DNA from 3 places in the Pseudomonas sp. S2_B10 genome. Region 1 is predicted to be linked to each of the others. Evidence: predicted binding sites of a transcription regulator. Region 1 holds the regulator's gene; each other region holds the start of a gene.
What was found. The regulator sigma-54, encoded in region 1, starts transcription at its own class of promoters, with help from an activator protein. The targets are predictions, from matches to a motif close to ANTGGCATNNANNTTGCTNT.
Positions count from the first base shown of each region.

Region 2: a site for sigma-54 is predicted at 4,243-4,262, ahead of glnA (type I glutamate--ammonia ligase). Genes of this name have one in related genera too.
Region 3: a site for sigma-54 is predicted at 4,179-4,198, ahead of AB4O45_RS20685 (flagellar basal body rod protein FlgF). Genes of this name have one in related genera too.

Region 1 is NZ_CP162768.1:3,965,409-3,975,339, reverse strand. Features, by position in the region: gene murA (UDP-N-acetylglucosamine 1-carboxyvinyltransferase) at 1-848, opposite strand, end outside; gene AB4O45_RS17685 (BolA family protein) at 871-1,110, opposite strand; gene AB4O45_RS17680 (STAS domain-containing protein) at 1,226-1,531, opposite strand; gene AB4O45_RS17675 (MlaC/ttg2D family ABC transporter substrate-binding protein) at 1,528-2,181, opposite strand; gene mlaD (outer membrane lipid asymmetry maintenance protein MlaD) at 2,193-2,660, opposite strand; gene mlaE (lipid asymmetry maintenance ABC transporter permease subunit MlaE) at 2,660-3,457, opposite strand; gene AB4O45_RS17660 (ATP-binding cassette domain-containing protein) at 3,457-4,266, opposite strand; gene AB4O45_RS17655 (KpsF/GutQ family sugar-phosphate isomerase) at 4,539-5,513, shown strand; gene AB4O45_RS17650 (KdsC family phosphatase) at 5,513-6,037, shown strand; gene lptC (LPS export ABC transporter periplasmic protein LptC) at 6,046-6,618, shown strand; gene lptA (lipopolysaccharide transport periplasmic protein LptA) at 6,605-7,150, shown strand; gene lptB (LPS export ABC transporter ATP-binding protein) at 7,150-7,875, shown strand; gene AB4O45_RS17630 (RNA polymerase factor sigma-54) at 8,042-9,532, shown strand; gene hpf (ribosome hibernation-promoting factor, HPF/YfiA family) at 9,606-9,914, shown strand; gene ptsN (PTS IIA-like nitrogen regulatory protein PtsN) at 9,926-9,931, shown strand, end outside.
Region 2 is NZ_CP162768.1:3,333,141-3,343,071, forward strand. Features, by position in the region: gene ntrC (nitrogen regulation protein NR(I)) at 1-20, opposite strand, end outside; gene glnL (nitrogen regulation protein NR(II)) at 17-1,102, opposite strand; gene AB4O45_RS15000 (DUF4124 domain-containing protein) at 1,333-1,956, opposite strand; gene AB4O45_RS15005 (DUF4124 domain-containing protein) at 1,953-2,465, opposite strand; gene glnA (type I glutamate--ammonia ligase) at 2,743-4,149, opposite strand; gene thiI (tRNA uracil 4-sulfurtransferase ThiI) at 4,477-5,931, shown strand; gene typA (translational GTPase TypA) at 6,071-7,891, shown strand; gene AB4O45_RS15025 (YkgJ family cysteine cluster protein) at 8,109-8,546, opposite strand; gene AB4O45_RS15030 (glycogen/starch/alpha-glucan phosphorylase) at 8,806-9,931, shown strand, end outside.
Region 3 is NZ_CP162768.1:4,625,212-4,635,142, forward strand. Features, by position in the region: gene AB4O45_RS20665 (amino acid aminotransferase) at 1-689, opposite strand, end outside; gene AB4O45_RS20670 (4a-hydroxytetrahydrobiopterin dehydratase) at 689-1,045, opposite strand; gene phhA (phenylalanine 4-monooxygenase) at 1,161-1,952, opposite strand; gene AB4O45_RS20680 (sigma-54-dependent phenylalanine hydroxylase transcriptional regulator PhhR) at 2,346-3,908, shown strand; gene AB4O45_RS20685 (flagellar basal body rod protein FlgF) at 4,253-4,993, shown strand; gene flgG (flagellar basal-body rod protein FlgG) at 5,039-5,824, shown strand; gene flgH (flagellar basal body L-ring protein FlgH) at 5,876-6,571, shown strand; gene AB4O45_RS20700 (flagellar basal body P-ring protein FlgI) at 6,599-7,687, shown strand; gene flgJ (flagellar assembly peptidoglycan hydrolase FlgJ) at 7,699-9,006, shown strand; gene flgK (flagellar hook-associated protein FlgK) at 9,032-9,931, shown strand, end outside.

The DNA.
Region 1 (9,931 bases):
ATCCAGTCTTCACCGCAGGTGATTTCCGCACCGGCTTCACGCAGCTTTTCCAGTACCGCTTCGAGAATGGTCGGATCGGTGTCCTTGACCTTGACGCGGCCACCGGTCACGGCAGCAGCGACCAGATAGGTGCCGGTTTCGATCCGGTCAGGCATGACTTTGTAGAAAGCCGAACCCAGACGCTCGACGCCATCGATGGTGATGGTGTCTGTGCCGGCGCCGGAAACCTTGGCGCCCATGGCATTGAGGAAGTTCGCCAGGTCGACCACTTCAGGTTCGCGCGCGGCGTTCTGCAACACGCTGCGGCCTTTGGCCAGTGCAGCGGCCATCATGATGTTCTCGGTACCGGTCACGCTGACGGTGTCGAAGAAGAAGTGCGCGCCGCGCAAGCCACCTTGAGGTGCCTTGGCCTTGATGTAGCCGCCTTCGACGTCGATGACCGCGCCCATGGCTTCCAGACCGCGGATGTGCAGGTCGACCGGACGCGAACCGATGGCGCAACCGCCAGGCAGTGCGACTTCGGCTTCACCGAAACGCGCGACCATCGGGCCGAGCACAAGGATCGACGCACGCATGGTTTTCACCAGTTCGTACGGCGCGATCAGGGTCTTGATGGTGCGCGGGTCGATTTCGACGCTGAGCTTCTCGTCGATTACCGGCTCAATGCCCATGCGCCCGAACAGCTCGATCATGGTGGTGATGTCGTGCAGGTGCGGCAGGTTGCCAACGGTGACCGGGCCATCGCACAGCAAGGTCGCGGCCAGAATCGGCAGGGCGGAGTTCTTCGCGCCGGAAATGCGGATCTCGCCATCAAGACGAGCGCCACCGGTAATAATCAATTTATCCATTAGTATCTCGACGCCCTAGGGCTCAGGTGCGCTCGGCCCAGGCCGCGCGGCTGAAAAATTTCATAGTGACCGCATGGATGCTGCCATCGGTGATCCATGGGTTCAAATGGGCATAGACCTGCTGCTGACGCTTCACCGGGCTCAACGCCGCCAGTTCATCGCTAATCACGTTCAGCTGGAAGTTGCAGCCTTCGCCCTCAACTTCTACCAGCGTTCCTGGCAGCTTTCCTTCAAGGAAGCTCTTCACTTCTACGGCCTGCATGCTCAACCTCAATCGGCGCCCTGTGCGCACGGGTCGGACATCATACAAAAAAGCCCCGCGCCTGCGAACCCCGCAACGCAGGACTCTGACGGGGGGCTTCTTTATAGATGATGGTTCAGGGTTGCGCCAACAGCTCGGTCAGTTCACTGACCTGAGCGATTTCGCGCATGTCTTCAGGCATCGCACGGATGCTGACGGCCTTGCCGGCCGCCTGGGCATCGCGCGTGAAGCACAGCAGCAACGACAGGCCGACGCTGCTGGACTTCTGCACCGCCGAACAATCGATGACCAGCGCCGACGCCTTGCTCGACTTGATCAGCGCCTGCCCTTCCTTGCGCAGCTCAGGCCCGGTGCGGTAATCCAGCACGCCGCTGAGCACCAGCTCGTCGACATCACTCATGCGAACTGCCGCCTCACTCATTGCGCTGGCTTCGCGGCGGCTTTGTCGGTTTCCTGCTTGGCCTTGGCCACTTCACCGGCCCAGCCATCGATGGTCTTGTCCAGATCGTTGCCATTGCGTTGCATGGCGTCGGCGAACTGGTCACGGAACAGCTTGCCGATGTTGATGCCGTTGATGATCACGTTGCGCAGCTTCCACTCGCCGCTGATCTTCTCAAGCGTGTACTGCACCGGATAGATCGCGCCATTGCTGCCCTTGACGGTCATGTTGACGCTGGTGCGGTCGCCCGATTCGTCTTTGGCCGGATCAACCGTGATGCCCTGGTTGTTGTATTCCAGCAGAGCGTTGCCATAGAACTGGAACAGACCGCGCTTGAAGTTTTCCTGAAAGCGCTGCATCTGCTCAGGCGTGGCCTTGCGCGAATACTTCACGGTCATGATGCTTTTGGAGATGCCCTCGGCATCCACCACTGGCCCCACAATGTTGTTGAGCGCCGCATAGAAATCCTGCGGATCCTGCTTGTACTTCTCTTTGTTTGCCTGCAAGTCGGCAAGCATCCGGTTCGTGGTGTCCTGAATCAGGTCATGAGCCGATTGCCCCGGTGCAGCGTTAGCCATCAACGGCAGGGCCGCGAGCAACACCAACAGGCCACGTCGCAAGATAGAGATCATTCAAAAGCTCCTCATTTGGCGTCTTTGCTAACGGTATTGAGCAGGAATTTACCGATCAGGTCTTCCAGTACCAGTGACGACTGCGTGTCGTGGATGGTTCCACCGTCTTTCAACTGGGTGTCTTCACCGCCGACGCTGATACCGATGTATTTCTCGCCCAGCAGACCCGCGGTGAGGATAGATGCAGTCGAATCGACCGGCAGGTTGTCGACCTTTTTATCCACTTGCAGCGTGACCCGACCGGTGAAGCTGTCGCGATCCAGATCGATTGCGGTGACCTTGCCGATGGTCACCCCGGCCATGGTCACTTTGGCTCTGACCGTCAGACCGGCGATATTGTCGAAATACGCATACAACTTGTAAGTGTCGGTGGACGAAGTCGGAGACAGGCCGCTGACGCGCAAGGCGAGCAGCAGCAAAGCCAGGATCCCTGCCAGCAGGAACAGGCCGACACCGATTTCCAGGGTGCGGTTTTGCATCAGAAATCTCCAAACATCAAAGCGGTCAGAATAAAGTCCAGGCCGAGCACTGCCAGCGAGGCAAACACCACGGTCTTGGTGGTGGCACGACTGATTCCCTCGGAAGTGGGTTCACAGTCATAGCCTTGGAATACGGCGATCCAGGTCACGACAAAGGCGAAAACGACACTCTTGATCACGCCATTTAGCACATCACTGGTGAAGTTCACGCTGTTCTGCATGTTCGCCCAGTACGAGCCTTCGTAGACGCCCAGCCAGTCGACCGCCACCCACGAACCGCCCCAGATGCCGACGACGCTGAAAATCATCGCCAGCACCGGCAGGGAAATGAAGCCGGCCCACAGGCGCGGGGCAATGATGTACTTGAGCGGATCGACACCGATCATTTCCAGGCTGGACAGCTGCTCGGTGGATTTCATGTTGCCGATTTCGGCGGTCAACGCCGAACCGGCCCGCCCGGCAAACAGCAACGCCGTGACCACCGGCCCCAGTTCACGCAGCAGCGTCAGGGCGACCATCTGCCCTACAGCCTGCTCTGAACCATAGCTGGAAAGAATGCTGAAGCCCTGCAGCGCCAGGACCATGCCGATGAAAATGCCGGAGACCACGATGATCACCAGCGACATGACGCCGACCGAATGCAGCTGCTTGACCAACAGGCCAAAACCACCGCTGATACCGCCACGGCCCAGCAGGGCGTGAAACAGGAACAGGGTCGCCCGACCAAACACCGCGACCGCGTCGATCGCCGATTCGCCGAACCGACGCACGCGTTCCATCAATGAAATTCTGCGCATCAACGCTTCCCCAGAAGATCTGCGCGGTAATCCGTCGCTGGAAAGTGATACGGCACCGGGCCATCGGGATCACCGGTCATGAACTGGCGGATACGCGGGTCATCCGAATTCATCAGCTCATCCGGCGTGCCCTGCCCCAGCACCTGACCATCGCCCACGACATAGATGTAGTCGGCAATGCTCGCGGTTTCCGCCAGGTCGTGCGAGACCACGATGCTGGTGATTCCCAGTGCATCGTTGAGCAGGCGGATCAGGCGCACCAGCACGCCCATGGCGATCGGGTCCTGGCCCACGAAGGGCTCGTCGTACATGAGAATCTGCGGATCGAGGGCAATCGCCCGGGCCAGCGCCACGCGGCGCTTCATGCCGCCGGACAGTTCGTCCGGCATCAGGTCGATGGCGCCACGCAGCCCCACGGCCTGCAATTTCAGCAGGACGATGTCGCGAATCATGTCTTCCGGCAGTTGCGTGTGCACCCGCAGCGGAAAGGCCACGTTCTCGAACACATCGAGGTCGGTGAACAGCGCACCGCTCTGAAACAGCACGCCCATGTGCTTGCGCGCATCGAACAGATCACTGCGCGACAGCGTCGGCAGATTCTGCCCGTTGACCCAGACTTCGCCGCCGGACGGCCGCAACTGCGCGCCCATCAGGCGCAGCAGCGTGGTCTTGCCGCAGCCGGAAGGCCCCATGATGCCGGTGACCTTGCCGCGCGGGATGCGGATATCGACGTTATTGAAAATGCTCCGCGCACCGCGCTTGAAGGAGACTCCCTTCAGCTCGACCGCGTAGGCGTTATCGGCACTCATCTAAACTCCTTGCGATGCAGCCTCTCACTGGGATGCCAGACTTTCCTCGGAAACACCTGCATCCCGGGCAGGCCGAACTGGCGGCGAACTATATCACTGCAAAGGCTGAGCGCCCAAGCGAGAACCCGGCCAAGATCGCCGACTGAAGAGGGCCTGAGCGAGTTTCAGAGGGTTTTGGTAACCAGTAATGACAAAGCACGTCGAACTTGCGTGAGGCTTTGCCACATAACCGCTATAATCGCCGCCTTTTCATCGGCCCATACGATTCTGACATGAGCAAAACCCGCGACCTGATTCAATCGGCACAACGCACCATCCGCCTCGAAGTGGAAGCCGTCCAAGGCTTGATGGCCCATATCGACGCCGATTTCGTACGCGCTTGCGAGATGATTCTGGCCAGCAAGGGCCGTGTGGTCGTAGTCGGCATGGGCAAATCCGGGCACATCGGCAACAAGATCGCCGCCACCCTGGCCAGCACCGGCACTCCGGCGTTTTTTGTGCATCCGGCCGAAGCCAGCCACGGCGACATGGGCATGATCACCCGCGACGATGTGATTCTGGCCCTGTCGAACTCCGGCTCGACCAACGAAATCGTAACGCTGCTGCCATTGATCAAACGCCTGGGTATCCAGCTGATCAGCGTCACCGGCAATCCACAGTCGCCATTGGCGAAGGCTGCCGAGGTCAATCTCAATGTGCATGTCGAGCACGAAGCCTGCCCGCTGAATCTGGCACCGACCTCTTCGACCACGGCCGCACTGGTCATGGGCGATGCCCTGGCCGTGGCGCTGCTGGAAGCTCGTGGTTTCACCGCTGAAGATTTCGCGTTCTCGCATCCGGGCGGTGCCCTTGGCCGTCGCCTGCTGCTGAAAGTCGAAAACGTCATGCACGCCGGACAGGAGCTGCCGCAGGTACAACGCGGCACCCTGCTCAAGGACGCGCTGATGGAAATGACCCGCAAGGGTCTGGGCATGACCGCAATTATTGAGGCCGATGGCAAGCTCGCCGGGATCTTCACCGACGGTGATTTGCGCCGCACGCTGGATCGCGCCATCGACATCCGCAGCGCCACCATCGACCAGGTGATGACTGCACACGGCAAGACCGCCCGGCCCGACATGCTCGCCGCCGAAGCCCTGAAAATCATGGAAGACCATCGAATCAACGCCCTGGTAGTCGTCGACGAGGAGGATCGCCCGATCGGCGCCTTCAACCTCTCCGATCTGCTGCGCGCAGGAGTCATGTAATGAGCAACGATCTGCTGCAACGCGGCAAAGCGATCAAACTGGCAGTGTTCGACGTCGACGGTGTGCTCACCGACGGGCGCCTGTACTTCCTCGAAGACGGCAGCGAGTTCAAGACCTTCAACACCCTCGACGGCCAGGGCATCAAGATGCTGATGAATGCCGGCGTGCAGACGGCGATCATCAGTGGTCGCAAGACCCCGGTGGTCGAGCGCCGCGCGAAAAACCTCGGCATCCCGCATCTGTTTCAGGGGCGCGAGGACAAACTGGTGGTACTCGACGGTCTGCTCGCGCAACTGGGCCTAAGCTATGAAGAAGTCGCCTATCTCGGTGACGATCTGCCAGACTTGCCGGTGATCCGCCGTGTAGGGCTGGGCATGGCGGTGGCCAACGCTGCCGATTTCGTCCGCGAACACGCCCACGGCGTTACCCGCGCCCGTGGCGGCGAAGGTGCCGCCCGCGAATTCTGCGAATTGATCCTGCGCGCCCAGGGCCGCCTCGAAGCGGCCAACGCCGCGTACCTGTGAGCCTGACCATGTTTAGCAAAAAGTTTCGCAATTTCCTGCTGTTCGGCTGCATCGCGGCGATTTTCGCTGCGGTGGGCTACTGGAACATCAGCCCGGAGCGCTTCCTCGACAAGCCGCCAGTCTCGGCCGCCGAGAATCCGATCGACTGGTACGCGACCAACACGCATACCATTCAATACCTGCCCGACGGCAAGGTGCAGTATGAGATGACCTCCGACAAGGCCGAGCACGTCAAGGCCACTGATGTCACTCTGGTAACCAAGCCTGATTTGAACATGTACCGCGGCACCAACTTCCCGTGGCACGTGACCAGCGAGCGCGGCGAAGTGAATTCGGGCGGCACCGAAGTGGAATTGATCGATTCGGTCCGCGTACAGCGCACCGACGAGAAACAGCGCGGCACCCTGATCACCAGCACCCGCATGACCGTGTTCCCGCAGCAAGAATATGCGCAGACCGCGCAACCCGTTAGAATCGAGGGCGCTGGCGGCGTATCGACTGGCGTCGGAATGAAAGCGTACCTGAAGGACAGCAGGATACACCTGCAATCGAACGTAAGAGGACAGTATGAGGCTCGTTAAAACCCTCCCTATTTTGCTCAGTCTGGGCGCAGCACTGGGAAGCGCGAGCGCCTGGTCCCTGCCGAACGATCAGCAGCAGCCTATCCGCATTCAGGCCGACGACGCCCAACTGGACGACAAGAATGGCATCGCCACCTATAAAGGTGACGTGATCATTACCCAAGGCTCGATGATCGTTAAAGGCAACACCGTGACCATGACGCGCGCGCCCAATGGCGACATCGACGTGGTGACCTCGGTAGGCAACCTGGCTTACTTCGAGCAGTTGCAGACCCAGGGCGACGCCAACCCGGTCAAGGGCTACGGCGTGACGATTCAATACCACGCCCAGCAGAACCGGGTGGTGCTGATCGACAAGGCCAAGGTTATCGACAAGGATAACAACGTCACCCAGGGCGAAAAAATCGTCTACGACACCGTGAAGAAGCTGGCCAGCGCCGGTCGCGCCACGGGCAGCAAGGTCACCGAATCGCGTCCGCGCATCGACATGGTGATCCAGCCGAAGAAGAAAACCGAAGAGAAATCCCAGTAATGGCAACTCTGAAAGCTCAGCATCTGGCCAAGGCCTATAAAAGCCGCCAGGTCGTGCGTGACGTCAGCCTGTCGATCGACAGCGGGCAGATCGTCGGCTTGCTCGGTCCGAACGGCGCCGGCAAGACTACGTGCTTCTACATGATCGTTGGCCTGGTGCAGGCAGATCAGGGCCGTGTGCTGATCGATGATCTGGACGTCAGCCACCAGCCGATGCACGGCCGCGCCAAGGCCGGTATCGGCTATCTGCCGCAAGAAGCGTCGATCTTCCGTAAACTGTCGGTCGCCGACAACATCATGGCGATCCTCGAGACCCGCCCGGAGCTGGACAAGGCCGGTCGTCGCAAGGAGCTGGAAAGCCTGCTGCAGGAATTCCACATCAGCCACATCCGCGACAACCTCGGCATGAGCCTGTCCGGCGGTGAGCGTCGCCGGGTGGAAATCGCTCGCGCCCTGGCCACTGCACCCAAGTTCATCCTGCTCGACGAACCGTTCGCCGGTGTCGACCCGATCTCGGTCGGCGACATCAAGCAGATCATCCATCACCTCAAGGCCAAGGGCATCGGCGTGCTGATCACCGACCACAACGTGCGTGAGACGCTGGATATTTGCGAAACCGCTTACATCGTCAACGACGGTCAACTGATCGCTGAAGGCGATGCCGAGACCATCCTGGCCAACGATCTGGTCAAGGAAGTGTATCTGGGTCACGAGTTCCGCCTGTAAGCGCGACAGCGCTGTATCGATTCAAGGCGCATTTATCCGCTTTAATTGTTACAGCGCTCTAGGCAAACACTTCAGTTTCAGGCATATAATTTGCTTAAGTTTGGCGCTTCGGTGCCCTGTAGTGGATGGCGCAAAGCGCCGGCGAATAAGGTGTTAAGCCCCTGCCATGAAACCATCGCTAGTCTTGAGAATGGGCCAGCAGCTGACGATGACACCGCAGCTGCAACAGGCCATCCGCCTGCTCCAATTGTCGACCCTGGACCTGCAACAGGAGATCCAGGAGGCTCTGGAATCCAATCCGATGCTCGAGCGCCAGGAAGAAGGCGACGACTTCGACAATGCCGATCCGCTGGCCGACAACGCCGAACAGAAGCCCGCCGAAATCCAGGAACCCTCCTACCAGGAAACCGCCCCGACGGTGGATAACCTCGAGGATGGCGATTGGAACGAGCGCATCCCCAACGAACTGCCAGTGGATACTGCCTGGGAAGACGTTTACCAGACCAGCGCCAGCAGCCTGCCCAGCAGCGATGACGATGAGTGGGATTTCACCACCCGCACGTCCGCCGGCGAGAGCCTGCAAAGCCATCTGCTCTGGCAACTGAACCTGGCGCCGATGTCCGACACCGATCGCCTGATCGCTGTCACCCTGATCGACTGCATCAACAATCAGGGCTATCTGGACGAAACACTCGAAGAAATTCTTGAAGCGTTCGATCCGGAACTGGACATCGAGCTCGACGAAATCGAAGCCGTCCTGCATCGCATCCAGCAATTCGAGCCCGCTGGTATCGGCGCCCGCAACCTCAGCGAATGCCTGCTGCTGCAATTGCGCCAGCTGCCCGCGAAGACGCCGTGGCTGACCGAGGCCAAGCGGCTTGTCGCCGATTACATCGACCTGCTCGGCAGCCGCGATTACAGCCAGTTGATGCGGCGCATGAAGCTCAAGGAAGACGAGCTGCGCCAGGTCATCGAACTGGTGCAGAGCCTCAATCCGCGTCCCGGCTCACAGATCGAGTCGACCGAAGCCGAATACGTCATTCCCGACGTGATCGTGCGCAAGGACAACGAGCGCTGGCTGGTCGAGCTGAACCAGGAATCGGTGCCTCGCCTGCGCGTCAACGCCCAGTACGCCGGTTTCGTGAAGCGTGCCGACACCAGCGCCGACAACACTTTCATGCGCAACCAGTTGCAGGAGGCCCGCTGGTTCATCAAGAGCCTGCAGAGCCGCAACGAAACCCTGATGAAAGTGGCCACGCAGATCGTCGAACATCAGCGCGGCTTCCTCGAATACGGCGACGAAGCAATGAAGCCGTTGGTATTGCATGACATCGCCGAAGCGGTCGGCATGCACGAATCGACGATTTCCCGGGTGACCACACAAAAATTCATGCATACCCCGCGCGGTATTTATGAGCTGAAATACTTTTTCTCCAGCCACGTCAGCACCTCCGAAGGCGGCGAATGCTCGTCCACGGCGATCCGCGCGATCATCAAGAAACTGGTCGCTGCGGAAAATCAGAAAAAGCCGTTGAGTGACAGCAAGATCGCTGGTTTACTGGAGGCACAAGGCATTCAGGTGGCTCGCCGCACCGTCGCCAAGTACCGCGAATCCCTCGGAATCGCGCCTTCGAGCGAACGCAAGCGGTTGATGTAAGCCACGTTACAGCGTTCCAGTGGCAGGCTTTTCGGCCTGCCGCTTTATGCACTGGCAACGAAGGAGAAGCTGTATGCAAGTCAACATCAGTGGACACCAACTGGAAGTGACCCAACCTCTGCGTTCCTACATCGAGGAAAAACTCCAGCGACTGGAGCGACATTTCGACAAGATCACCAACGTGCAGGTCACGATGTGCGTCGAAAAGCTGAAACAGAAGATCGAAGCCACCTTGCATATTCCCGGCAGTGAAGTGGTCGCAAACGCAGAAGATACCGACATGTACGCTGCGATCGACTCACTTACCGACAAGCTGGATCGCCAACTCAAAAAGCATAAGGAAAAGACCCAGAGCCTCCTCCAGGGCGCGACCGGTCGTTAACACCCCTATCCATGATC
Region 2 (9,931 bases), 630 kb from region 1:
ACGGTTTCACTACGGCTCATGTCGATGTGGCTCCTTGTTCCAGTGGCAGGAAGATCGAGAAGGTGGTGTGGCCTGGATGGCTCTCACACTCGATCAGGCCCTGGTGCTGACTGATGATGTTCTGGGTAATGGCCAGGCCCAGCCCGGTACCATCCGGGCGGCCGCTGACCATGGGAAAGAAAATGGTTTCCTGCAGTTCCGCCGGAATGCCGGGACCGTTGTCGATGATCTCGATCTTGGTCACCAGACGATGGCGGATGTGGCCGATGGTGAACTGGCGCATGGCGCGGGTGCGCAGGCTGATGCGGCCCAGGCGCAGCTCGTTCTGGCTGCTGATGGCCTGCATCGCATTGCGCACGATGTTCAGCACCGCCTGAATCATTTGCTCGCGGTCGATCAGGACGTCGGGAATGCTCGGGTCGTAATCACGCACCAGGGTGATGCAGCCCTGGCTTTCGGCTTCGACCAGATGGCAGACGCGTTCGAGCACTTCGTGGACGTTGCACATGGCCAGCGACGGCAGTTTGTTCGAGCCGAGCATGCGATCGACCAGATTGCGCAGGCGGTCGGCCTCTTCGATGATCACATTGGTGTAATCGCGCAGGCTTTCCTCCGGCAGTTCGCGGGCGAGCAATTGCGCTGCGCCACGGATGCCGCCCAGGGGGTTCTTGATCTCATGGGCGAGGCCGCGCACCAGCATCTTGCTGGTTTCCTGCTTGGACAGCTGCGCCTCTTCCTTGGTGATCCGCAGCAGGCGATCACGCGGGTGCACTTCAAGCAAAAGCAAAGTCTCGCCGTTGCTGAGGATTGGCGTCACCGCGTAATCCACGGTCAGCGTCTGGCCGGTGAGGGCGGTGAGCATCGCTTCACGCTTGGTGAAAGGGTGCGCCTGCTCCACGGCCTGACGCAGGGAATTGAGCGCCTCGGGGGATTCGGTGAACAGCTCGCTGATGAACTGGCCGTGGCTGCGCTGACCGCTGACGGCCAACAGCATCTCCGCTGCCGGGTTCATATACTCCAGGCGCAGCTCGGCGTCGAGCAGGATGGTCGCCGTGGTCAGGTTGTCGAGCAGCAAACGGTGAATAGCGTCGCTTATGGTCATCTGGACCCCTTTTGGAGCAAGGCGTGCGCGAGAACAAAGCGCTGATGTCGGGAAAATGCAAAAACCAAACCAAGGCTCCGAAAAGAAGCGTTTAACCCCTGAAACAGGCGTTTGACGCGCGTTTGTATGGCACGAAGCCAGCTCAAACGGGAAGTTTCGAACCAAAATGGGTTGGGTTGTGGGCGAGATGCAGTTTAGTGCACCAATAGGGTGCGCATGCCCGGCAGGCGTTAAAAGAAGCGCAGGAAGGGATTTTTCGGTTCGTCAGGTTTGTCCTTGAGCGGACATTCCGGGCGCACGCCGTAATCGTCGGCGACACAGGGTTTGACCTGACGTTTTTGCGCTAGGGAAATGCGCAGCATGTGGAACGGTTGATTGGCGGTGCGTTCCACGGTGCGCCCGGCGGCGTCGAGAATCTCGATCGAAAGGCTGTGGCTGCCGCGATCGATATTGCTCAGCGCAAATACCGGGCTGACGCCGGGCTCGCCAGTGGCCTTGCCATCCAGCAGCAAGCGATAACGATGGCCGCTTTGCAGGCCGGGCTCGCTGGTGACGCTGACGATCAGCTCGCCGGCGCTGTTGCGCAAGGTGGCATCAGGCTCCGGGATCAGAATGCGCAGCATGTCGTAATGAAAGGGCGCTGGTTCGGCAGATGTTTTCGCCGTGCTGACCGGCGCTGCGGTGTTGGCAGGGACCGCCATGCGATTGCTCGTCGCGATCGGCACTCGCTTGGCGTTGGCGCGTGGCTGGTCGGTATAGACGCGGTTGCCCTGCGCGTCGAGATAGGTGAAGACCTCCGCCGAGGTGCACATCGACATCAGTGCCAGGACGAGTACCAGCCCCGCGCGGATCATGGTGTATGCACCCGTTGCACGGTGAAGACGGCTGGCGGGCTCTGCTGAATGACGGTCTGGCCGTCGATCACCTGCACGGCCAGGCGATGCTCGCCGCGATCAATGTTCACCAACTGCAAAACCGGTACGTTGCTCGGCTGACCATAGGGCTCGTCGTCCAGCACCAGTCTCAGTTGATGCGGCGGTTGCAGGCGCGGTTTGATCAGGACATTGACCGTAAAGGTGCCGTTGTTGGCGCGCAGCGCCTCGTCAGTGGGCAGACCGGCGAGTTCGAGGATTTCATAGGCGTTGCGCGCTGGTTGCGGTGCTTCGGGGCGGGGTGATTGCGGCGCGCTCGGTGCTTGCGGCTCGACCCGATTGAGTGGCGGCAGCTCGACCGGTTGCGCCTGCACGCCGTCCGGCGGCTGATTGCTGTACGCCGTGTTGCCGTTGGCGTCGGTGTACTTGTAGATCTGCCCGGCGGCGGGCAGAGCGATCAGCAGCAGAATGTAGAGAAACGTGCGACCCATGAAATCGACCGGGGTTGGAAGCGATGGGTAGCAGCATAGGACAGGTGCGGCGGTTGGCCCAACTGGCGACACATCCAAAGATCATTCAGACACCATGGATCCCCTGTGGGAGCGAGCCTGCTCGCGAAGGCGTCGCATCAGTCACCATCATCTTCAATGACCCACCGCTTTCGCGAGCAGGCTCGCTCCCACAGGGTAAATGAACTGTGCCGGGCAATAAAAAAGGCCTCCCGAAGGAGGCCTCTTGTGTCACGCCGCTTTACGCAGCGCTACCGGATCAGCAGCTGTAGTACAGCTCATATTCCAGTGGGTGCACGAAGGTGCGAACCTTGATTTCTTCTTCCGATTTCAGCGCGATGTAAGCGTCGATGAAGTCGTCGGAGAACACGCCGCCCTTGGTCAGGAACGCGCGGCCCTTGTCCAGCTCTTCCAGGGCTTCTTTCAGGCTGCCGCAAACCTGTGGAATCTCTTTCGCCTCTTCAGGCGGCAGGTCGTACAGGTTCTTGTCGGCGGCATCGCCTGGGTGGATCTTGTTCTGGATACCGTCCAGACCGGCCATCAGCAGTGCTGCGAAGGCCAGGTACGGGTTGGCAGCCGGATCCGGGAAGCGTGCTTCGATACGGCGGGCTTTCGGGCTCGACACGTAAGGAATACGGATCGAAGCGGAACGGTTGCGAGCCGAGTAGGCCAGCATTACCGGAGCTTCGAAGCCTGGCACCAGACGCTTGTAGGAGTTGGTCGCCGGGTTGGTGAAGCCGTTCAGGGCCTTACCGTGCTTGATGATGCCGCCGATGAAGTACAGAGCGGTATCGGACAGGCCGGCATAGCCTTCACCTGCGAAGGTGTTCTTGCCGTCTTTCCAGATCGACATGTGTACGTGCATGCCCGAACCGTTGTCGCCGTACAGTGGCTTCGGCATGAAGGTCGCGGTGCGGCCGTAAGCGTCGGCAACGTTGTGCACAACGTATTTCAGGGTCTGAACTTCGTCGGCCTTCTTCACCAGGGTGTTGAACTTGACGCCGATTTCGTTCTGGCCGGCAGTTGCCACTTCGTGGTGGTGAACTTCAACCGACTGACCCATTTCTTCCAGTGCGTTGCACATGGCGGTACGGATTTCGTGGTCGTGGTCGAATGGTGGAACCGGGAAGTAGCCACCTTTCACGCCTGGACGGTGACCCTTGTTGCCGCCTTCGATGTCCTGGTCGGACATCCACGAACCTTGCTCGGAGTAGATCTTGAACATCGAGCCGGAGATGTCCGACTTGAATTTCACCGAGTCAAAGATGAAGAACTCAGGCTCCGGACCGGCGAATACGGTGTCACCGATACCGGTGGCTTTCAGGTGCTCTTCGGCGCGCTTGGCGATCGCACGTGGGTCGCGATCGTAGCCCTGCATGCTCGAAGGCTCGATGATGTCGCACACCAGAATCAGGGTTGGGTCTTCGGTGAACGGATCGAGCACGGCAGTTTCGTCGACCGGCATCAGGATCATGTCGGAGGCTTCGATGCCTTTCCAGCCGGAGATGGAGGAACCGTCGAACATCTTGCCGACTTCGAAGAAGTCGTCATCCAGCGCATCGCGAGCCGGCATGGTCACGTGGTGCTGAGTGCCTTTGGTGTCCGTGAAGCGCAGATCAATCCACTTGACGTCATGATCTTTGATGAGTTGAACCGACTTCGACATAGTGTCCTCCGGGTGAATTAGGGCGGGTAGTGGATGCCCTTAATAATGGTGATGCCGGCGCGAATACTCTGCCAAGGCAACCTGCCTCACAAGGGAGCAAATTGCATGCCAGTGCCCCAGCATGGGTTTTTTGCCCCAAATTCACGCTTATTAAGGCGTGCGAGGTACTGAATCGACAAATCCCGCCCCTTAATGTTGCGTTTAAATTCAGAAATGACCTGTTTTGGTGCAAGCAAAACCTTCTGCACATTAACTGGTTAAACCTTGAGCAATTTCCGCTATAATCCGCGCCCCCCTTTTTCGGCTGGCCGTTCGCGCGCTGTTTTCATGAAACTTATCGTAAAAGTCTTCCCCGAGATCACCATCAAAAGCCGACCTGTCCGGACGAAATTCATCCGCCAGTTGGCCAAGAACATCCGCACCGTGCTCCGTGACCTGGACCCGGCCGTGGTGGTGAACGGCGTGTGGGACAATCTCGAGCTGGAAACCCGCGTTACCGACCCCAAAGCCTTGAAAGAGATGGGCGAGCGCCTGACCTGCATGCCGGGTATCGCGCATTTTCTGCAGATCGACGAGTACCCGCTGGGCGACTTCGACGACATCACCGAAAAGTGCAAACAGCACTACGGCGATGCACTGGCCGGGAAGATTTTCTCGGTGCGCTGCAAGCGCGCAGGCAAGCATGCCTTCAGCTCGATGGACGTGGAAAAATACGTCGGCAGCAAGCTGCGTCGTGAGTGCGGTGCGGCCGGAATCGACCTTAAAGCACCGCAAATCGAAGTCCGTATCGAAGTTCGCGACAAACGGTTGTTCGTGATTCACAGCCAGCACAACGGCATCGGCGGCTACCCGCTGGGTGCGTTGGAGCAGACGCTGGTATTGATGTCCGGCGGCTTTGATTCGACCGTGGCGGCTTATCAGATCATGCGTCGCGGCCTGATGGCGCACTTCTGCTTCTTCAATCTCGGCGGGCGTGCCCACGAATTGGGCGTGATGGAAGTCGCGCACTTCATCTGGAAGAAGTACGGCAGCTCGCAACGCGTGCTATTTGTCAGTGTGCCGTTCGAGGAAGTGCTGGGCGAAATTCTCGGCAAAGTCGATAACAGTCATATGGGCGTGGTTTTGAAGCGTATGATGTTGCGCGCCTCGTCCGAGATCGCCGAACGCCTGCACATCGATGCACTGGTGACCGGTGAAGCGATCTCCCAGGTGTCGAGCCAGACGCTGCCGAACCTGTCGGTGATCGACTGCGTGACCGACAAACTGGTGCTGCGACCGCTGATCGTCGCGCACAAGCAGGACATCATCGATACCGCCAACGAGATCGGCACCGCCGATTTCGCCCGGCACATGCCGGAATACTGCGGCGTGATTTCGGTCAACCCCAAGACCGCCGCCAAGCGTGGCCGGGTTGAGCACGAAGAGAAAGAATTCGACATGGCGGTACTCGAGCGTGCGCTCGCCAACGCCAAACTGGTGCCGATCGATCGGGTAATCGACGAGTTGGGCCAGGATTTGCAGATTGAAGAAGTCAGCGAAGCGCTGGCCGGTCAGATCGTGATCGACATCCGCCACCCGGATGCCGCCGAGGATGACCCGCTGGAGCTCGCCGGCATAGAGGTACAGACGATGCCGTTCTATGCAGTGAACGCACGTTTCAAGGAACTGGACCCTACTCGCCAGTACCTGCTGTATTGCGACAAAGGCGTGATGAGTCGCCTGCATGCCCACCATTTGCTCAGTGAGGGGCATGCCAATGTGCGCGTTTATCGACCGAGCTAAGTGCCCGGGGCTGTTTGCCTGTGGCCTGCGTCACCGGCCCCCCGACACCGCCGTCAAGCTGTAACGGCCATGCCGGACACTACTGCTAATCGCTGCCATGACTTGTCAGCAAACCGAATCCTCTGATCGAGATACACAAGTGATCGAAAATCTACGCAACATCGCCATCATTGCCCACGTTGACCACGGTAAAACCACCCTGGTAGACAAACTCCTGCGTCAATCCGGCACCCTGGAGCGCAACGAGCTCAACGACGAGCGCGTGATGGACTCCAACGACCAGGAAAAAGAGCGCGGTATTACCATTCTGGCGAAGAACACCGCCATCAACTGGAACGGCTACCACATCAACATCGTGGACACCCCGGGCCACGCCGACTTCGGCGGCGAAGTTGAACGCGTAATGTCGATGGTCGACTCCGTTCTGCTGCTGGTTGACGCTCAAGACGGCCCTATGCCGCAAACCCGTTTCGTGACCAAGAAGGCTTTCGAAGCCGGCCTGCGTCCAATCGTGGTCATCAACAAGGTTGACCGTCCAGGCGCGCGTCCGGACTGGGTTCTGGACCAGATCTTCGACCTGTTCGACAACCTCGGTGCGACCGAAGAACAACTGGACTTCCAGGTTGTTTACGCTTCGGCCCTGAACGGTATTGCCGGTCTGGACCACACCGCCATGGCGGAAGACATGACTCCGCTGTACCAGGCAGTAGTCGACCACGTTCCGCCTCCGGCCGTTGACCGTGACGGTCCGTTCCAGATGCAGATCTCCGCTCTGGACTACAACAGCTTCCTGGGTGTTATCGGTGTTGGCCGTATCGCTCGTGGTCGCGTCAAGCCGAACACCCCGGTTGTCGCTATCAGCGCCGACGGCAAGCGTCGCAACGGTCGTATCCTGAAGCTGATGGGTCACCACGGTCTGCACCGCATCGACGTTGACGAAGCAGCAGCTGGCGACATCGTCTGCATCAGCGGCTTCGACGAGCTGTTCATCTCGGACACTCTGTGCGATATCAACACCGTCGAGGCGATGAAGCCGCTGACCGTTGACGAGCCAACCGTTTCCATGACCTTCCAGGTAAACGACTCGCCATTCTGCGGTAAAGAAGGCAAGTTCGTGACCTCCCGTAACATCAAGGATCGTCTGGACAAAGAGCTGCTGTACAACGTTGCACTGCGCGTTGAAGAAGGCGACTCGGCTGACAAGTTCAAGGTGTCCGGCCGTGGTGAGCTGCACCTCTCGGTACTGATCGAAACCATGCGTCGCGAAGGCTTCGAGCTGGCCCTGGGCCGTCCTGAAGTGATCATCCGTGAAGTCGACGGCGTGAAGCAGGAACCGTTCGAAAACGTCACCATCGACATCCCTGAAGAATCCCAGGGCAAGGTCATGGAAGAGATGGGTCTGCGTAAGGGCGACCTGAGCAACATGGTGCCGGATGGCAAGGGCCGTGTTCGTCTGGAATACAACATCCCTGCTCGCGGTCTGATCGGTTTCCGTAACCAGTTCCTGACCCTGACCAACGGTGCTGGCATCCTGACCTCGATCTTCGACCGTTACGCTCCAGTGAAGTCGGGCCACATGTCCGGCCGTCAGAACGGCGTTCTGGTTTCGGTTGAAACCGGCAAGGCTCTGACCTACTCGTTGGAAACCCTGCAGGCCCGTGGCAAGCTGTTCGTAGAACACGGCCAGGAGATCTACAACGGTCAGATCGTTGGTCAGAACAGCCGCGACAACGACCTGGGTGTGAACCCAACCAAAGGCAAGAAGCTCGACAACATGCGTGCTTCGGGTAAAGACGAAACCATCGCTCTGGTCCCACCTGTTCGCTTCACCCTGGAACAGGCTCTGGAATACATCCAGGAAGACGAGCTGTGCGAAGTTACGCCTAAGTCGATCCGTCTTCGCAAGAAGATCCTCGACGAAAGCGAGCGTACCCGCGCTGCCAAGAAAGCCAAGGCGTAATTCAGCCCTGGAATAAAAAAACGCCCCCGGTCGCGAGACAGGGGGCGTTTTTGTTTGTCTGGCGTTTATGCAGTGTTTGCACTGGCCCTTTCGCGAGCAGGCTCGCTCCCACAGTGGGATTTCGGGTGCACACAAAATCCGTGTTCACTGATCTCTATTGTGGGAGCGAGCCTGCTCGCGAAAGCGGCCGATCAGCCGCCGAAAACTTCCCCAGCGATCAAAATTTGTCGATGGCCCGGAAATTCTGCACCCGCTCGACTTCTTTCGGCTTATAAGCGCAATACCCCGGCCGCGGCCCGATCTTCGGGTGGTTGCGGCAGGTGTCCGGGCGCTTGTCATAAATGGTGCACAGGCGGGTTTTACGATCCAGGTAATAGCAGTCGTTGTTGCTCATGCGCTGCAGGGTGAAGATCCCCGACTTCTGATTGAAGCGCTCGACCAGGCCTTCCTTTTGCAGGCGCTTGGCGATGTTCTTCGGCGGATCGCCCAGTTCGAACTCGTCGACCACGCCGATGCGCACCAGATCCTTGATCTTCACTTCGACCGGCAGCGTGCAGCAGCTGGACATGCACGAGCCGCACATCGGCGCCGAGTATTTGGCCCACGTATCGAGACGATCAATCTCGGCGGCGGCGATCAGGTTGGGCTTCATCATCGGGAGTTACCAGGCGTGTATGCATCAGGGCGCGCGATCATACCGGGAGCGGTGGAATTTTGAACAACCTTTCGCCGGATATTTTCGCAACGACTGCAATTTGCCCGACAGGACGGCACGGCCCCTGCATTCATTGGTTCATCCGCCAAGGTTATGTCGGACTGCTGCACAGTCCGCGCAAATACTGCCGAACCAGAGCCGTTACCGCCGGTCAGACCGTCTAGGCTCAGAAAATTCCCGCTCGCTCGAGGTCCTGTTGATGACTCAAGAACCACTAGTTCGCGAAGCAGAGGTGGCCGCGTTCCGCGACGCCGTCCTGACCAAACTCACCTACGCCGTGGGCAAAGACCCCGATCACGCCTTCGACCATGACTGGTTCGAAGCCATTGCCCTGGCCGCGCGTGATCACATGGTCGAACACTGGATGGACCACACCCGGCAGATCTACCGCAAAGGCCAGAAGCGGGTTTATTACCTCTCGCTGGAATTTCTCATCGGCCGCCTTCTCTACGACAGCCTGAGCAACCTTGGGCTGCTCGACGTCGCCCGTGAAGCGTTGACCGAACTGGGCGTCGATCTGGAGCGCATCCGCCTGCTGGAGCCCGACGCGGCGCTCGGCAACGGCGGCCTCGGTCGGCTCGCGGCGTGTTTCATGGAAAGCATGTCGACCCTCGGCATCGCCGGCCATGGCTATGGCATTCGTTATGAGCATGGCTTGTTCCGTCAGGCGATTGTCGATGGCTGGCAACAGGAACAGACCGAACACTGGCTGGATTTCGGCAACCCGTGGGAATTCGAACGGCCGGAAGTGGCCTACCCGATCGGCTTCGGCGGCAGCGTCGAAACCGTCACCGATGCCTCCGGCAAGACTCGTCAGGTCTGGTCGCCGGCGGAAACCGTGCGCGCAATTGCTTATGACACGCCGGTGGTCGGCTGGCGCGGGGCGAGCGTCAACACCCTGCGTCTGTGGCGTGCCCGCGCCATGGAAGATCTGCACCTTGAGCGCTTCAACGCCGGTGACCACCTGGGCGCCGTGGCGGAAGTGGCCCGCGCCGAGAGTATCTCCCGCGTCCTTTATCCGGCCGACAGCACCGAAGCCGGGCAAGAGCTGCGCCTGCGTCAGGAATACTTCTTCGTCGCCGCTTCGCTGCAGGATCTGCTGCGCCGTCACCGCAACATGCACACCTCGGTGCTGACCCTCGGTGATCACGCGGCGATCCAGCTCAACGACACTCACCCCTCGATTGCAGTGGCCGAGCTGATGCGCCAACTGGTCGACGTCTACGACGTCGCGTGGGACGCAGCATGGCAAGTCACCGTCGACACGCTGTCGTACACCAACCACACGCTGCTGCCGGAAGCACTGGAAACCTGGCCGGTCGGGC
Region 3 (9,931 bases), 660 kb from region 1:
AACCGGGTCGACCACGCGTCCTGCTCCAGGCCATCGCCAAAACCCTGATAAGCAAAGTCGATCAGCGGCAGCAGATCGCGGCTGCGCACCACTTCAAGCACGCGCTTCCAGTCGTCATGGCTCAGGTCGAAACCGGTCGGGTTGTGGCAGCACGCATGCAGCAGCACCACGTCGCCCTTCGGCACTTCCTTGAGCACGGCGAGCATCGCTTCGACGTCGAGGCGATTGTCACTGCCCACATAGGGATAGTGGCTGACCTTGACCTTGGCGGCGGCGAAAATGGTTTCGTGGATCGGCCAGGTCGGGTTGCTCAACCACACGCCTTTGCCCGGCAGGCATTGGGCGATGAAGTCGGCGGCCAGGCGCAGGGCACCGGTGCCGCCCGGGGTCTGGGTGGCGCCGGCGCGTTGTTCGGTGATCAGTTGTGAGTCGGCGCCGAGCACCAGTTCATTGATGACCTTGCCGAACAGCGGGTTGCCGTGACCACCGATGTAAGTCTTGGTGTCCTGACTTTCGACCAGTCGCGCTTCGGCGATTTTCACCGCTTCGGGAATCGGCGTCAGGCCCTGGGCATCCTTGTAGACGCCAACGCCGAGGTCGAACTTGCGCGGATTGGCATCCTGCGCATAGGCCTCCATCAAACCGAGAATCGGGTCGCCGGGAACCCGGCCGATGGCGTCGAAGTGCATCACTTGCGTCCTTCTGCGGTCTTCGCTACTTCGTCAGTGCGCGCGGCCATGATGAAGTCGTTGCGGTGCAGGCCTTTGATCGAGTGGCTCCACCAGGTCACGGTGACTTTGCCCCACTCGGTCAGCAGGCCCGGGTGGTGACCTTCGGCCTCGGAGATCTCGCCGACGGCGTTGGTGAACGCCAGCGCGTGCTTGAAGTTCTTGAACAGGAAAACTTTTTCCAGCTGCATGATGCCGTCGCGTACTTCGATGTTCCAGTCAGGGATCTGCTTGATCAGTATCGGCAGTTCTTCGTCGCTGACTTGTGGCGCATCGGCGCGGCAGGCTTCGCAGTGGGCTTGGTTCAAAGTCGACATGGTGGATTCCTGAAAACGAGTGTGTTTTTTATTAAAGCGCGTGTGCCGTCAATGCCGTCACGCTAAAGCAAAGTGGCGGCGACGGACAGACGCAATTGTCAGCAAAAGTCGCGGTTCAGGCGGCTTTGGGTTTCGGCGGAAATTTCGGCGCGTGCAAGCCCAGCCGCATGCCCTGACGGACCATGGCCATGATGTCTTCATGGGCCACATCGAACAGGCGCTTGAGATTGGGCAGGACGAAGTACAGTGGTTGCAGGATGTCGATGCGATACGGCGTGCGCATGGCTTCCAGCGGATCGAAGAGCTGATGTTCGGGCTCGTCCGACAGGCAGTAAACGGTTTCTTTCGGCGAAGACAGAATCCCGCCGCCGTAGATGCGCTTGCCGTGCGGGGTGTCGACCAGGCCGAATTCGATGGTCATCCAGTACAACCGGGCCAGATACACGCGCTCTTCCTTGGTCGCCTGCAGGCCGAGCTTGCCATAGGTGTGGGTGAATTCAGCGAAGTAGGGGTTGGTCAGTAGCGGGCAGTGGCCGAAGATCTCGTGAAAGATGTCCGGCTCTTGCAGATAGTCGAGTTCTTCGCGGGTACGTATGAAGGTGGCGACGGGGAATTGCTTGCTGGCAAGCAACTCGAAAAACGTCTGGAAAGGAATCAGCGCCGGCACCCGGGCAACCTGCCAGCCGGTGGTCTCGCCGAGGACTTTGTTGATCTCGGCCAGTTGCGGGATGCGGTCGTGGGGCAGACCGAGTTTTTCGATACCGTCCAGATATTCCTGGCACGCACGACCTTCAATCACCTTCAACTGGCGAGTGATCAGCGTGTTCCACACCGCATGTTCTTCGGCGGGGTAGTCGATAAAACCTTGCGCATCGGGCTCGCGAGCCACGTATTGCGTCTGCTTCATGCTGCTCTCCTGCTAGGAAATTCGTTTTTGTTATGTCCAGCGATGGCTAAAGGAATACCCGAGAGTGACAGGGCGTGCAGCATGTTGACCGGTGTGTGCGTAGGAAAATTCTGCGTATTTCGTAAAGTTATCGTTACGCTTTGTCGGGTAATGCGCATTTACGGTGATTGGCGGGTTTGAAAAGGGTCGGGGCTGTCACATAATCTTGACAACTATCTGCGTGCCTCGACAGAAACATCTGCCCCGGGCGCGCCACAGAACCCTGTGGGAGCGAGCCTGCTCGCGAAAGCGGTCTGTCTGACACATCGATACTGGATGTGCTGGCGCCTTCGCGAGCAGGCTCGCTCCCACAAGGACATGTGTTTACCTTTCAAACCTGTCGGGCCTTTTTCTATGCGCATCAAAGTCCACTGCCAGAACCGCATCGGCATCCTGCGTGACATCCTCAATCTGCTGGTGGCGTACGGGATCAACGTCGCTCGCGGCGAGGTGGGTGGTGAGCATGGCAATGCGATCTACCTGCACTGCCCGAACCTGATCAACATCCAGTTCCAGGCGTTGCGCCCCAAGTTCGAGGCAATCGGCGGGGTGTTCGGGGTCAAGCGCGTCGGGCTGATGCCCAGCGAACGCCGGCACATGGAATTGAACGCACTGCTCGGCGCGCTGGAATTTCCGGTGCTGTCGATCGACATGGGCGGTTCGATCGTTGCGGCCAACCGCGCGGCGGCGCAGTTGCTCGGGGTGCGCGTCGATGAGGTGCCGGGGATTCCGCTGTCGCGCTACGCCGAGGATTTCGATTTGCCGGAATTGGTGCGCGCCAACAAATCGCGAATCAACGGCATGCGGGTCAAGGTCAAGGGCGACATCTTTCTCGCTGACATCGCGCCGCTGCAATCGGAACACGACGACAGCGAGGCCATGGCCGGCGCCGTATTGACTCTGCATCGCGCCGACCGTGTCGGCGAGCGAATCTACAATGTGCGCAAGCAGGAACTGCGCGGGTTCGACAGCATCTTTCAAAGCTCGAAAGTCATGGCCGCTGTGGTCCGCGAAGCGCGGCGCATGGCGCCGCTGGATGCGCCGCTATTAATAGAAGGCGAAACTGGCACTGGCAAGGAATTGCTGGCGCGCGCCTGCCACCTCGCCAGCCCGCGCGGACAGTCACCGTTGATGGCGCTCAACTGCGCCGGACTGCCGGAGTCGATGGCCGAGACCGAGTTGTTCGGCTACGGCCCCGGCGCCTTCGAAGGCGCTCGCGCTGAGGGCAAGCTTGGCCTGCTCGAATTGACCGCTGGCGGCACGCTGTTTCTCGATGGCGTCGGCGAGATGAGCCCGCGTTTGCAGGTCAAATTGCTGCGCTTTCTTCAGGACGGTTGCTTCCGTCGCGTCGGCAGTGATGAAGAGGTGTATCTGGACGTGCGGGTGATCTGCGCGACGCAGGTGGACTTGTCCGAATTGTGCGCGCGCGGTGAGTTTCGTCAGGATCTCTATCACCGCTTGAACGTGCTGTCGCTGCACATCCCGCCGCTGCGCGAGTGCCTCGACGGTCTGACGCCGCTGGTTGAACACTTTCTCGACCAGGCCAGTCGGCAGATCGGTTGTCCGCTGCCGAAACTGGCCCCGGCGGCGATGGATCGCCTCAGCCATTACCACTGGCCGGGCAATGTGCGGCAACTGGAGAACGTGCTGTTCCAGGCGGTTTCCCTGTGCGACGGCGGCACGGTCAAGGCCGAACATATTCGCCTGCCGGATTACGGCGTGCGTCAGCCGCTTGGCGATTTTTCCCTCGACGGCAGTCTGGACGAGATCGTCGGGCGTTTCGAAAAAGCGGTGCTGGAACGCTTGTATTCCGAGCATCCAAGCAGTCGGCAGTTGGGCAAGCGGCTCGGTGTTTCGCACACCACCATTGCCAACAAGCTGCGTGAGTATGAGGTTGGCAAAACCTCCGAAAGCTAAATAGAGCCTTTGTGGCGAGGGGATTTATCCCCGATGGGCGGCGAAGCCGCCCCGCTTTTTCTTCCCGGCGACCTCATTTGCAGGCTTGGCGACTGCTGCGCAGCCGAACGGGGATAAATCCCCTCGCCACAGGATCTCCATCCCCCGCCGAACTCAGGATTGCCACTAACCGGCATGACACCGCCGGTTTTTCGTCTTCGACCCATTTCAGATTCCCCCTCCGATCCCCCCAAGTCCCCTGTTTACCGGGCCTTCGCCCGCCAATAAAAAGTTGGTCTGCAAATTGCTTATGGCTGAGCAGTACAGCGGTGGGCGGCAAACGTCCGGCATGCAGAGGAAACACTGTGGACAAGTACCTTTATGTGGCAATGACCGGCGCCAGCCAGAACGCACTGGCGCAGCGGGCGCATGCCAACAACCTGGCGAACATTTCCACCAACGGCTTTCAGCGCGACCTCGAGCAGGCGCGTTCGATGCCGGTATTCGGCGACAGCTTTCCGGCGCGCGCGTTTGCCATGAGCGAACGTCCCGCCACCGACTTCACGCCGGGCTCACTGGTGCAGACCGGACGTGAACTCGACGTCGTGGTATCCGGCAACGGTTTCATCGCCGTGCAAAACCCCAGCGGCGGCGAAAGCTACGTGCGTACCGGCAGCCTCAACATCGACGCCCTCGGCGTACTGCGCGCCGGCAACGGCATGCCGGTGATCGGTAACGGCGGCCCGATCGCCGTGCCGCCCGAGCAGCAGGTGGAAGTCGGCGAAGACGGCACCATCAGCATTCGCGCAATGGGCGAAGGTCCGCGCGTCATGGCCGAAGTCGACCGGATCAAGCTGGTCAACCCGGACATCAAGAACATGAACAAAGGTCTCGACGGTTCGATTTACACCAAGGACGGCCAGCCGGCGCAAGCCGACGCCAACGTCAAACTGGTCTCGGGTTTCCTTGAGTCGAGCAACGTCAATGCCGTGGAAGAAATGACTTCGGTGCTGGCCCTGGCCAAGCAGTTCGAGTTGCACGTCAAGATGATGAACACCGCCAAAGACGACGACCAGGCCATGGCTCGGGTCTTGCAGATCAGCTAATTATCAGAACGTCGCGCCGTAAAACAGGCGCACGAGGAGAATCGAATGCTTCCGGCTCTATGGGTTGCCAAAACCGGTCTGTCCGCCCAGGACACCAACCTGACCACCATTTCCAACAACCTGGCGAACGTTTCGACCACGGGTTTCAAACGTGACCGTGCCGAGTTCCAGGACTTGCTCTATCAGATCAAGCGTCAGCCAGGCGCCCAGTCGACCCAGGACAGCGAACTGCCGTCGGGTCTGCAAGTGGGTACCGGTGTGCGCATTGTCGGCACCCAGAAAAACTTCACCGCCGGCAGCCTGCAAACCACCGAGCAGCCGCTGGACATGGCCATCGACGGTCGCGGTTTCTTCCAGATCCTGCAGCCGGACGGCACCACGTCCTACACCCGTGACGGTACTTTCCACCTCGACTCCAATGGCCAGATCGTCAACGCCAGCGGTTTCGCCCTGGAACCGGCGATCATCATCCCGAACGATGCGCAGACCTTCACTGTTGGCCGTGACGGCACCGTGTCGATCACCATCGCCGGCAACCCGGCCTCGCAAGTGATCGGCAACCTGCAGACCGCCGACTTCATCAACCCGGCCGGTCTGCAAGCAGTGGGCAACAACCTGTTCCTGGAAACCGCTGCTTCCGGCGCGCCACAGATCGGCACCCCGGGCCTGAACGGTTTCGGTACCACGCTGCAGAACACTTTGGAAACCTCGAACGTCAGCACCGTTGAAGAGATGGTCAACATGATCACCACTCAACGCGCCTACGAGATGAACTCCAAGGTGATCTCCACCGCCGACCAGATGCTCTCGTTCGTAACGCAGAATCTGTAATCCAGTCTTTGGGGTGGCCTGAGGTCGCCAGCAACACCGTGAGGTAGGGTCATGAAGCGCTTTGTATCTGTTCTGGCATTGAGTGGGGTCGTCTCGCTCGCGGGCTGCGTCGCCCCGACGCCCAAGCCCAATGACCCTTACTACGCCCCGGTGTTGCCGCGCACACCGTTGCCGGCGGCTGCCAATAACGGCTCGATCTATCAGGCCGGCTTCGAGCAGAACCTGTACAGCGACCGCAAGGCGTTCCGGGTCGGTGACATCATCACCATCACCCTGAACGAGCGCACCCAGGCGAGCAAGAACGCCAACTCGCAGATGGACAAGAACAGCGATAACTCGATCGGTCTGACCTCGTTGTTCGGCTCCAGCCTGACCACCAACAACCCAATTGGTGGCGGTGACCTGAGCCTGAACGCTGGCTACAGCGCCGACCGTTCGACCAAGGGCGACGCCAAGTCCGGGCAGAGCAACAGCCTGACCGGTTCGATCACCGTGACCGTGGCCGACGTGCTGCCCAACGGCATCATCGCCGTGCGTGGCGAGAAGTGGCTGACGCTCAACACCGGTGACGAACTGGTGCGCATCGCCGGTATGGTCCGCGCCGATGACATCGCGACCGACAACACCGTGTCGTCGACCCGTGTCGCCGATGCGCGCATCACCTACTCGGGTACCGGCGCGTTTGCCGATACGAGTCAGCCAGGCTGGTTCGACCGTTTCTTCCTCAGCCCGCTGTTCCCTTTCTAGGTGGCGACTTTGAATTTCAAGAGCCTTATGGTGGCCGCGTTGTTGATGTCTGCGGCGTTCACCGCACACGCCGAGCGGCTGAAAGACATCGCCAGCATTTCCGGCGTGCGCTCCAACCAATTGATCGGTTACGGCCTGGTGGTCGGGCTTAACGGCACCGGTGACCAGACGACTCAGACTCCGTTCACCCTGCAGACCTTCAACAACATGCTCTCGCAGTTCGGCATCAAGGTACCGCCGGGATCGGGCAACGTGCAGTTGAAGAACGTCGCGGCGGTATCGGTGAGCGCCGATCTGCCAGCGTTTGCCAAGCCAGGTCAGCAGGTCGACATCACCGTGTCTTCGATCGGTAACTCCAAGAGCCTGCGCGGCGGCACCTTGCTGTTGACGCCGCTCAAGGGTATCGACGGCAACGTCTATGCGATCGCTCAGGGCAATCTCGTGGTTGGCGGTTTCGACGCTGAAGGCCGCGATGGTTCGAAGATCACCGTCAACGTTCCGTCGGCTGGTCGCATCCCTGGCGGTGCGTCGGTGGAACGTGCGGTGCCGAGCGGTTTCAACCAGGGCAACAGCCTGACGCTGAACCTCAACCGCTCCGACTTCACCACCGCCAAGCGCATCGTCGACAAGGTCAACGACATGCTCGGCCCTGGCGTCGCCCAAGCCATCGACGGCGGATCGGTGCGGGTCACTGCGCCACTGGATCCGAGCCAGCGCGTCGACTACCTGTCGATCCTGGAAAACCTCGAAATCGATCCTGGGCAGGCGGTGGCAAAAGTCATCATCAACTCGCGTACCGGCACCATCGTCATCGGCCAGAACGTGAAAGTGTCGCCAGCCGCCGTGACCCACGGCAGCCTGACCGTGACCATCACCGAAGACCCGATCGTCAGCCAGCCTGGCCCGCTGTCCAACGGCCAGACCGCCGTCGTACCGCGCTCGCGAGTGAATGCCGAACAGGAAGCCAAACCGATGTTCAAGTTCGGCCCGGGCACCACCCTCGACGAGATCGTCCGTGCGGTGAACCAGGTCGGCGCAGCACCGGGTGACCTGATGGCGATTCTCGAAGCTCTGAAGCAGGCCGGCGCATTGCAAGCCGACCTGATCGTGATCTGAGGCCAGCCACCATGGATATGCGCAAAAGCGGTCTGGTCAGCAGCAGCGATTCGGGGTCCTACTCCGACCTCAATCGTCTGAACCAGCTCAAGGTCGGCGACAAGAACAGCGACGAAAACATGCGCAAGGTTGCGCAGGAATTCGAGTCGCTGTTCCTCGGCGAAATGCTCAAGTCGATGCGCTCGGCCACCGAAGCGCTTGGTCAGGACAACCCGCTGAACACGCCGGCGGCCAAGCAGTATCAGGAAATGTACGACCAGCAGCTGGCGGTTTCGATGTCCCGCGAGGGCGGTGGTATCGGCCTGGCCGACGTGCTGATCCGCCAGATGTCCAAGAACAAGCCGATGGCGCCGGGCGAGGCTGCCGCCGCGTCCGCCGCCAAGCAGCAGGAAGCGCTGGCCAAGGCCGCCGCCGTGCCGACGCCGATTGCCGCTGGCACCGTCGCCACCGGTCCGCTGTCCCGCGTCAACGGCGAGCGTCCGTTGTGGGCATCGCGCTCGGTGCATGCTCCGAACAACACCGATATTTCCCATCGCAACGACATGGCGCTGATCAACCAGCGGCGTCTGGCATTGCCGCCGAAACTGGCCGATCGCTTGCTCGCCGGTCTGGTGCCGTCGGCGCCGAGCGTGGCCACTGCAGCAGCAGCGACCAACGCCTTGCCACAACGGGCTGCGACCACCGCCGTCACAGGCTCAGGCGCCTTGTACAACGGTGACTGGCTGGCCCGTGCTGAAGAGCAGAAAGCCGCTGGCGGGCAGATGCAGGTCTACGGCCGCGCCATGGCGCAGATTCCGCTGGCACCGGCGAAGAAAGCCTTCAGTTCTGCCGACGAATTCGTCAATACCATGCTGCCGATGGCCAAGGAAGCCGCCGACCGCATCGGCGTCGATCCGCGTTATCTGGTGGCGCAAGCGGCACTGGAAACCGGCTGGGGCAAATCGGTCATGCGCGCTCAGGATGGCAGCAGCAGCCACAACCTGTTCGGCATCAAGGCGAGCAGCAACTGGAAGGGCGATTCGGCCCGCGCGATCACCAGCGAGTTCCGCAATGGCGCGATGGTCAAGGAGACGGCCGAGTTCCGTTCCTACGCCTCGTACAAGGACAGCTTCCACGATCTGGTGACGTTGCTGCAGAGCAACAATCGCTATCAAGAAGTGCTGAAGTCGGCCGATAACCCAGAACAGTTTGTACGCGAGTTGCAGAAGGCCGGTTACGCCACCGACCCGAACTACGCGACGAAGATTTCGCAAATTGCCAAGCAGATGAACAGTTTTGAAAACTACGCTGCGGCGGGTGTCTCCACCACGCCTTTATAAGGCACCAGGTAATAAGGTCTGAACCATGAGTTTGCTCAATATCGGGATGTCGGGACTGTCGGCCAGCCAGTCCTCTCTGGCTACGACAGGCAACAACATTGCCAACGTCGACACCGCCGGTTATTCACGTCAGCAAACCGTGCAGGGCACCAAGTCCTCGCAGCAGTACGGCAGCGTTTTCATCGGCACGGGCACAACCCTGGCCGACGTGCGCCGGGTGTACAACTCGTACCTGGAATCGCAGCTGCACACCGCGACTTCGCTGGACAGCGAATCGGCTGCCTTCCTCAAGCAGGCGACGCCGCTGGACGCGATGCTGTCGGACACCAACACTGGCCTGACCGGTGTACTGCAGAAATTCTTCACCTCGATGCAGGGCGTATCGACGTCGGCCACCGATGACACTTCGCGTCAGTCGGTGCTGACCGGCGCGCAGGCGCTGACCAGCCGTTTCAATACCCTGGCCAAGCAGCTCAACGATCAGAACACCACGATCAACGGCAGCCTCGGCGACATGACTGCCCAGGTGAACAAGCTCGCCACGGCGATCGCCAATCTCAATCAGAAGATCGGCGAAATCTCCACCAGCGGCGGGGCGCCGAACGACCTGCTCGACAGCCGTAACGAAGCCGTGCGTCAACTCTCCGAGCTTACCGGTGCGCAAGTCGTCGAGCGCGGCACCAGCTTCGACATTTATGTCGGCAGCGGCCAGCCGCTGGTCATCGGCAACACCACCAACAGCCTGAGCATGGTCGCGAGCAAGACCGACCCGTCGCGCATGTCGATCCAGATGGATCGCGGTTCGAGCACCATCGACATCACTTCGGTGATCAGCGGTGGCGAAATCGGCGGTCTGCTGACCTATCGCAAGGAAGTCCTCGACCCATCGCTCAACGAGCTCGGTCGCGTGGCCCTGGTGATTGCC